DNA from 2 places in the Geobacillus sp. BMUD genome. Region 1 is predicted to be linked to the other one. Evidence: a T-box and tRNA genes for the amino acid it is inferred to sense, from the RefSeq annotation. Region 1 holds a T-box; the other holds one or more tRNA genes.
The links. The T-box of region 1 lies ahead of ETC05_RS04630 (valine--tRNA ligase). A T-box ahead of a tRNA ligase gene usually reads a tRNA of that ligase, here a tRNA-Val.

Region 1 (4,319 bases):
GCTGGCGCGAAATGCACCAGTCGCGGATGTTTTCCAGCCAGTGCAAGTACGTTTTTTCAAACCGCTCCGGCACGAACTGCACTTTTCCGTCCGTTTGCTGGAGCTTGATGGCGGCTTCAGCGAGCGGCTTCATTTTCACGAACCATTGCGTCGACAAATACGGCTCAACGACCGCGCCGCTCCGCTCGCTATGGCCGACCGAGTGCACGTGCTCCTCGATTTTAAACAGGACGCCTTGCTCCTGCAAATCGTGGACGATTTGCTTCCGGCATTCAAACCGGTCAAGCCCTTGGTATTGCATGGCGTTTTCATTCATCGTGCCGTCTTCATTCATGACGAGAATGCGCGGCAAGTTGTGGCGGTTGCCGATTTCAAAATCGTTCGGGTCGTGCGCCGGCGTAATTTTCACCGCCCCGGAGCCGAATTCCATATCGACATATTCATCGGCAATGATCGGAATTTCGCGGCCGACGATCGGCAATTTCACCATTTTGCCGATCAAGTGCTTATATCGCTCATCATCTGGATGAACCGCAACAGCCGTATCGCCGAGCATCGTTTCCGGACGGGTCGTCGCCACTTCGATGTAGCCCGAGCCGTCAGCGAGCGGATAGCGCAAATGATAGAGCGCGCCTTTTACTTCTTTATAAACCACCTCAATGTCCGACAACGCCGTTTTCGTCACCGGGTCCCAGTTGATGATGTACTCGCCGCGGTAAATGAGCCCTTTCCGGTAAAGCGAGACGAACACTTCGCGCACCGCTTTGGAGAGCCCTTCATCCAGCGTAAACCGCTCGCGCTTGTAATCGAGGCCAAGCCCTAACTTCGCCCATTGGCTGCGAATATGGCCGGCGTATTCTTCCTTCCACTTCCACGTTTCTTCTAAAAATTTTTCCCGGCCTAAATCGTAGCGCGACAGCCCTTGGCTGCGCAATTTTTCCTCCACTTTCGCCTGGGTGGCGATGCCGGCATGATCCATCCCTGGAAGCCAAAGAACGTCATAGCCTTGCATCCGCTTCATGCGGGTAATGATGTCCTGCAGCGTCGTATCCCACGCATGCCCCAAATGCAGTTTGCCGGTGACGTTCGGTGGCGGAATGACGATCGTAAATGGTTGTTTGTCCGGATCGCCGGTCGCTTCAAAAAACTTGCCTTTCAGCCACCATTCATAACGCCCCGCCTCAACGGCGCGATGGTCGTATTTGGGCGGCATTGACACTTCATGCTGTGCCATAATCATTCCCTCCTTCGACATGATGGACAATGCGGCCGACGGCGGCTTTCCTGCTTGGCAATGCCGCGCCGCCGGCAAGCAAAAAAGCCCCTTTCATCCGAAAAGGACGAAAGGAGCTGCTTTCGCGGTACCACCTTTTTTCTTAAGCCTGGAGGCTTAAGCGCTTCATTGGCATAACGGCATGATGCCGGCTTCCTCTACTTGGCGGCAGCGCCGTTCAAAGAAGCAGCTCAAGGGCGACCTTCCAGCAGCCGTCATCCTAGGAAATCTCGCAGCTTCTGATTTCCCTCTCTGCAGGCGCGGACCGCTGTACTCCTCCCCGTCTTCGCTTTTGTCGTCATCGTTCGATTATTATACTACCATTGTCCATCATCTTTGCCAAGTTTTTATTTATTTATTCCATCCGTGTGCATTTGGTGACAAACCATCGCACATTTCATATTGTATAGTAAACCGGAGAAGGAGGGAATGTCGATGCGGCGATTCAATCCGTATTCGTGGCCGCCGTGGCTTCGGCAAGTACGCGCCGTCTGCGCCCAAGTGATCATCCCGCTCACCATTTTTCAAGCGATCCGCACCATTTTTCTGCCAACAACGTTTGATGTCATTTTATTGGCCATCTTCGTTTTCATTGCGGTGGCGCTCCATTTGGAATGGATTTAGTGCGACGCCGTTTTGTTGGGCTGGATTCAAAATCCATTTAACCATTGCTGCTTTCATCCGCCGGCTGTTCATTATCCATCGCCTCTTCCTGCTGCGCGGCGTCGCGTTGGACAAGATGCATGACAACGGCCTCCATGTTTTTGAACGCCCAGTAACAACGTTGCAGCGCGGTCACATATTCCCGCTCGTTCCGCTCGTTCCGCGAAGCGGCCTCATATCGCTCCAAACAACGGACAAACCCGCGCGGCTCCGCCAAATGGCTGTATAAAAACGCCCGCTCCCCGTCGGACAGCGGCAGCTCCTTCTCGTACTCCTCCATCCCTTCAAGCCACTCGCGCCCCAGCGGCGGCATCGTTCGCACGTGAAAACGGAGAGCGGCGATCACGTCAAAGAGCGGTGAATTCCAATGCGCCCGCTCCCAACTGATCCAATACGGCGGGAGATGGTGGGAGAGACGCGCTTTGCCATGCACCCAAGCGATGCGCCATTGCTTCGTCTCTTTCAGCGTCTCTTCCCAGGCATCGAGCCGCTCCTCAGCAAACGCGTACGCGCGCATCACCTCATGAAAATAGGTGCAACATTGAAGTTGAAACGGTGACATGTACCACGCCGCTTCGTACCGTTCGACCCGCTCTTCCCATACGGCTCGCGTCCGTTGCCATTCGTCCCTTTTTTGCTTTCGGTACGCCGCCGCCTCTTCCTCACCCACCTCGATCGTGCGGACGGTGGCGCGATGGAGGCGGGCGAGTTCGCGAAAAAAGGTGTGGATCACATCCTTCTCTACCTTCGATTCGCCGTCATGCCATGCTTGCAAATAATAAAGGCGCCTGCCTTCTGTGGCAAACAGCGACCGCTGCTGCGTAAAGTACAATGGGAGGCAGCGGCGGCCGCCATGTTGCAGAGACTGCCAAATAGCAGCGGCTTCTTGCTCGCTTTCAAGCGGCTTTAAGGCGAAAACACCGCGGTTCGTGTATACCTTGACGGCTTTGCCTCGCTGCTCCATGCGCTCTGGACGAAGACCGTACTGGGCGAGCACAGCCTCATATCGGTCAGCCTGTGCGGCCATTCGTTACGCCCCCTTACTGATCGGCAAAAGAAACGGAAAGCGTTCCTTTCATGAGAAAGGACGGCTTCCCGCCATGGCCGGAATATAGAGCAGCTGCCCCTCGTGCACGTCATCTGGGCCTTCCAAATCGTTGGCGCGCAAAAGCTGCGAGACGGTCACATCATACCGTTCGGCAATCTTGTCCAATGAATCTCCTTGCTGGACGATGCAAATTTTCAGTTTCGTAAACTCTTCTGCCTCGCTTTTCGCAAACAGCTTCGTCAAGTAAAGCGCATTTTCGCTTTTTGTTTTCGTTTCTTCTTCCTCTTCTTCCTCTGCCACCTTTTTCGCCGCCCCGATCGATACTTTCGCCTCAGTTGGCGGCAGCAATGAAGCGATGTCTTCCTCCGTCTGTGCGCTGACCGCCTTCGTTTCCGTCTCGAGCGGCAAAAACGGCTCTTTGGCCTCCTCTTCTTCCTCAGCCTCCGCTTCTTCATGGCGCATAGCGGCTGGCTCCATGACGGAGACCGGCGTTTCGTCGGCGGCAAACGCGGGCTGTTCAGCCGCCTCATCGGCGAGATCATCCGCCGAAGCAAACACTTCCTCACCGGCCGCTTCCTTGCGGGCGATCGATTCAAACGGGGCAAACAGCGGCTCATCGTCCTCCTCATCGTCCGGCAAATCATCGTCAAGCGGCGCTTCACTGATCCCACTGATCGAAATGTCGGCAGTGATCAGCAATCTTCCGTTTTCATCCAAATCATAATCAAACGATTCAACCGTCACGTATACATCCTCAAGGGAACGAATGCGGTTTTTTGGAATCGTAATATCGATTGGAAACCGGTGCGACAGTTCGCTGATCCCGTCTTCGCGCACCGCAATGTGCTGAATGAACCGATAGCTGGCCAGCTCAAACACGTCGTCATCCGCTTCGGCCTGCCCTTCGTCCGCTTGGCGGAATTCGCCGCTCAACTCAAGCGCGCCGCGGATCGTAATATATTGGTCGTACTCATCGACGGAAATGACCGGATCAAGAGAAATGGATAAAAACTCGGCGACTTCCTGTCCTCTTTTAAACCAGACCGATTCTTCCAATGAAAAACGCAAATACGATTGCTCCAACCGGGCCTCCTCCTTCCGTCCCTTCGGCAAATGGTTTCTATGACATTATCCATTGTATGAACGGAAAAGAGGCGGTATGATAAAAAATTGGGCTGCCGACCGTCGGCAGCCCCTTTCCTTATCCACGCAGACGGGCAAACACCCGCTCAGCAGCGGCAATCGTATATTCAATATCATCATCACTGTGCGCCGTCGACAAAAACAGCCCCTCAAATTGCGACGGCGGCAGGAAAATACCCTCATTCGCCATTT
Region 2 (4,319 bases), on a different contig from region 1:
AGAATTCGGCGCCGGGCTTGTATGCGCGGAGATGGTCAGCGACAAAGGAATCGTATACAACAACGAAAAGACGTTAAACATGTTATATATTGATGAACGGGAAAAGCCGATCAGCTTGCAAATTTTCGGCGGCGAGAAAGAGACGCTCGTCAAAGCGGCGAAATTTGTCGATAAAAATACGAATGCCGATATCATCGACATTAACATGGGTTGCCCAGTGCCGAAAATTACGAATTGCGACGCTGGAGCGAAATGGCTGCTTGACCCGAATAAAATCTATGATGTCGTTGCCGCGATCGTCGATGCCGTGGAAAAACCGGTCACGGTGAAAATGCGGATCGGTTGGGATGAAAAGCACATTTACGCCGTCGAAAACGCTCAAGCCGTCGAGCGCGCCGGCGGGAAGGCCGTCGCCGTTCATGGACGGACAAGGGTGCAAATGTATGAAGGAAAAGCGGACTGGAACATCATCAAGCAAGTGAAAGAAGCGGTCAGCATCCCAGTCATCGGCAATGGCGACGTCAAAACGCCGCAAGATGCCAAACGGATGCTGGAAGAGACAGGAGTCGACGGTGTCATGATCGGACGGGCGGCGCTTGGCAACCCATGGATGATCTACCGCACGGTCCGCTATTTAGAAACTGGGGAGCTCATTCCGGAACCGACGCCGCGGGAAAAAATCGACGTCTGCCTGTTGCATTTGGATCGGTTGATTGCCTTAAAAGGCGAGTATATCGCCGTGAAAGAAATGCGTAAACACGCTGCTTGGTATTTAAAGGGTATTCGCGGTGCAGCGAAAATCCGCAACGCCATCAATGAATGCGAAACGCGGGACGAACTGGCCGCGCTGTTGCTTCGCGTGGCGGAAGAAGCGGAAGTCCAAGCAGCGGCGAACGCCGAAGCCGTTTAACATCGCTCCGAAAGAAGTCTCCCACTTCGCAACAAAGTGAAAGTGGGAGAGGAGTTTTGGTTAGGCGCAACCGAAGGCGATGATCGAACCGTGGGCGCACGGGGATCGCTCGGTCCATTTCCCGGCATAGGATGGGATGATCTGAGAAGCCCCCATCTTCCATGCATTAGCGTAGAAGGTGGGAGTATGTCGCACAACAGGGACGATGTTCATGCAGCGGAGAACTGCCAGCGGGCGCTGGCAGTATTTTTCGTAAAAAATCGCTAAATGGAGTGAATGAGCCATGAGTCACGAAGAATTGAACGACCAACTGCGCGTCCGCAGGGAAAAGCTGAAAAAAATTGAAGAATTGGGCGTTGACCCGTTTGGCAAGCGGTTCGAGCGCACTCATAAAGCGCAAGAACTGTTCGAGCTGTACGGCGATTTATCGAAAGAGGAATTGGAGGAAAAGCAAATTGAAGTCGCCGTCGCCGGCCGCATCATGACAAAGCGCGGCAAAGGCAAAGCGGGATTTGCCCACATCCAAGACGTTACAGGGCAAATCCAAATTTACGTCCGCCAAGACGATGTCGGCGAACAACAGTACGAACTGTTTAAAATCTCCGACCTTGGCGACATCGTCGGTGTGCGCGGCACAATGTTTAAAACAAAAGTCGGTGAACTTTCCATCAAAGTGTCGTCGTACGAATTTTTGACGAAGGCGCTACGTCCATTGCCGGAAAAATACCACGGTTTGAAAGATATCGAGCAACGCTATCGCCAGCGTTATCTCGATTTAATCATGAATCCAGAAAGCAAGAAGACGTTCATTACTCGCAGTTTGATCATCCAATCGATGCGGCGGTATCTTGACAGCCATGGCTATTTGGAAGTTGAAACGCCGATGATGCACGCTGTGGCTGGGGGTGCTGCGGCGCGTCCGTTCATTACGCATCATAACGCATTGGATATGACCCTTTATATGCGAATCGCCATCGAGCTCCATTTAAAACGGCTCATCGTCGGCGGTTTGGAAAAGGTGTATGAAATCGGCCGCGTTTTCCGGAACGAAGGCATTTCCACCCGCCATAATCCGGAGTTTACGATGCTCGAATTGTACGAGGCGTACGCCGATTTCCGCGACATCATGAAACTGACCGAGAATTTGATCGCCCACATTGCGAATGAAGTGCTCGGAACGACGAAAATTCAATACGGCGAACATATCGTTGACTTAACGCCTGAATGGCGGCGCCTCCATATGGTTGACGCAATCAAGGAATATGTCGGCGTCGACTTCTGGCAGCAGATGAGCGACGAAGAGGCGCGGGAGCTGGCGAAAGAACATGGCGTGGAAGTCGCTCCCCACATGACGTTTGGCCATATTGTCAACGAGTTTTTTGAACAAAAAGTCGAGTCCCATCTCATCCAGCCGACGTTCATTTATGGCCATCCGGTTGAAATTTCACCGTTGGCCAAGAAAAATCCGGACGACCCGCGTTTTACCGACCGATTTGAGCTGTTTATCGTCGGGCGCGAACATGCCAATGCCTTTACTGAACTGAACGACCCGATTGATCAGCGCCAACGCTTCGAGGCGCAGCTGAAAGAGCGTGAACAAGGAAACGATGAAGCGCATGAAATGGACGAGGACTTCCTTGAAGCACTCGAATACGGCATGCCGCCGACAGGCGGGCTTGGCATCGGCGTCGACCGCTTAGTTATGCTCTTGACCAACTCGCCGTCCATTCGTGATGTGCTGCTCTTCCCACAAATGCGCCATAAATAACCATGATCGTCCCCTGCAAAGAAAAACGGCAGGGGACGATCTGTGTAAAAAAAACTATTGACTTTAAAATTTTAGTTATGTAAAATAAAGATCGTCGTTTTCACAAAAAACAGGTGCAAAAAAGCGAGTTGACAAACATTCTCCAATGTGTTATATTATGATAGCACGTTGAAACAATAGAACAGTTGTTAAAAACAAAGGATTATTGACAAACAAATAAATGTAATTATAATATAACTTGTCTGTTGATTGCCTAGTGATGATAGCGGAGGGGAAACACCCGTTCCCATCCCGAACACGGAAGTTAAGCCCTCCAGCGCCGATGGTAGTTGGGGCCAGCGCCCCTGCAAGAGTAGGTCGTTGCTAGGCAATTCCGTGGAGGATTAGCTCAGCTGGGAGAGCACTTGCCTTACAAGCAAGGGGTCGGCGGTTCGATCCCGTCATCCTCCACCATTTATGCATTTATGTGAATACGATATGAGCCATTAGCTCAGTAACGAGCGATGCATCTTCGAGTTGACTGCGAGTTACCTCGACGCATCAGGCTTCTTTGAAACAGCTGGTAGAGGAAGAGGCAGGTAGAGCAACGAGCGATACATCCTCGAAATCGCTTCGAGTTGTCCCGACGCACTGGGCATCCTTGAATCAGCTAGCAGAGGAAGGGACATCGTCAAATATCTGAGTGTATTCAAAATATGAGCCATTAGCTCAGTAGGTAGAGCATCTGACTTTTAATCAGAGGGTCGGAGGTTCGAGTCCTCCATGGCTCACCACAATTGATTTGCGGGTGTGGCGGAATTGGCAGACGCGCTAGATTCAGGGTCTAGTGCCCTTTACGGGCGTGGGGGTTCGAGTCCCTTCACCCGCATGTTGGTTCGAGCGGAAGTAGTTCAGTGGTAGAACACCACCTTGCCAAGGTGGGGGTCGCGGGTTCGAGTCCCGTCTTCCGCTCCATTTATTTGCCCATTTAGCCGGGGTGGCGGAATTGGCAGACGCACAGGACTTAAAATCCTGGGGTAGGTAACTACCGTGCCGGTTCGAGTCCGGCCCTCGGCACTTGCGCTCGTAGCTCAATTGGATAGAGCATCTGACTACGGATCAGAAGGTTAGGGGTTCGAATCCTCTCGAGCGCGTTAACGGGAAGTAGCTCAGCTTGGTAGAGCACATGGTTTGGGACCATGGGGTCGCAGGTTCAAATCCTGTCTTCCCGATAGCGGCCACATGGGGCCTTAGCTCAGCTGGGAGAGCGCCTGCTTTGCACGCAGGAGGTCATCGGTTCGATCCCGATAGGCTCCATCATCGTTCCTTGAAAACTGAACGAAACGAAGCGCAACGAAAAGCGGAGGTCCGTGGATCGCCGCGACGGGCAAATGTTCTTCACCCACAGGGGTGCTTGCACCCCGAGGGGGGTATTTGACCCCGAGCGGCGGCGGACCGAAGCGGAATTAGCCAATCAATTTTCTTTGGAGAGTTTGATCCTGGCTCAGGACGAACGCTGGCGGCGTGCCTAATACATGCAAGTCGAGCGGACCGGATCGGAGCTTGCTCTGGTTTGGTCAGCGGCGGACGGGTGAGTAACACGTGGGCAACCTGCCCGCAAGACCGGGATAACTCCGGGAAACCGGGGCTAATACCGGATAA

Region 2: it has a tRNA-Val gene. The T-box ahead of ETC05_RS04630 (valine--tRNA ligase) is inferred to sense a tRNA for this amino acid. The anticodon was not compared.

The regions. Positions count from the first base shown of each region.
Region 1 covers NZ_SDLA01000002.1:169,001-173,319, forward strand. The annotation lists gene ETC05_RS04630 (valine--tRNA ligase) at 1-1,234, opposite strand, end outside; T-box leader at 1,334-1,569, opposite strand; gene ETC05_RS04635 (hypothetical protein) at 1,709-1,897, shown strand; gene ysxE (spore coat protein YsxE) at 1,935-2,963, opposite strand; gene spoVID (stage VI sporulation protein D) at 3,012-4,067, opposite strand; gene hemL (glutamate-1-semialdehyde 2,1-aminomutase) at 4,186-4,319, opposite strand, start outside.
Region 2 covers NZ_SDLA01000018.1:21-4,339, reverse strand. The annotation lists gene dusB (tRNA dihydrouridine synthase DusB) at 1-910, shown strand, start outside; gene lysS (lysine--tRNA ligase) at 1,194-2,678, shown strand; rRNA gene rrf (5S ribosomal RNA) at 2,931-3,047, shown strand; tRNA gene ETC05_RS15110 (tRNA-Val) at 3,056-3,131, shown strand; tRNA gene ETC05_RS15105 (tRNA-Lys) at 3,376-3,451, shown strand; tRNA gene ETC05_RS15100 (tRNA-Leu) at 3,462-3,546, shown strand; tRNA gene ETC05_RS15095 (tRNA-Gly) at 3,558-3,632, shown strand; tRNA gene ETC05_RS15090 (tRNA-Leu) at 3,649-3,734, shown strand; tRNA gene ETC05_RS15085 (tRNA-Arg) at 3,738-3,811, shown strand; tRNA gene ETC05_RS15080 (tRNA-Pro) at 3,816-3,889, shown strand; tRNA gene ETC05_RS15075 (tRNA-Ala) at 3,902-3,974, shown strand; partial or broken rRNA gene ETC05_RS15070 (16S ribosomal RNA) at 4,139-4,319, shown strand, end outside.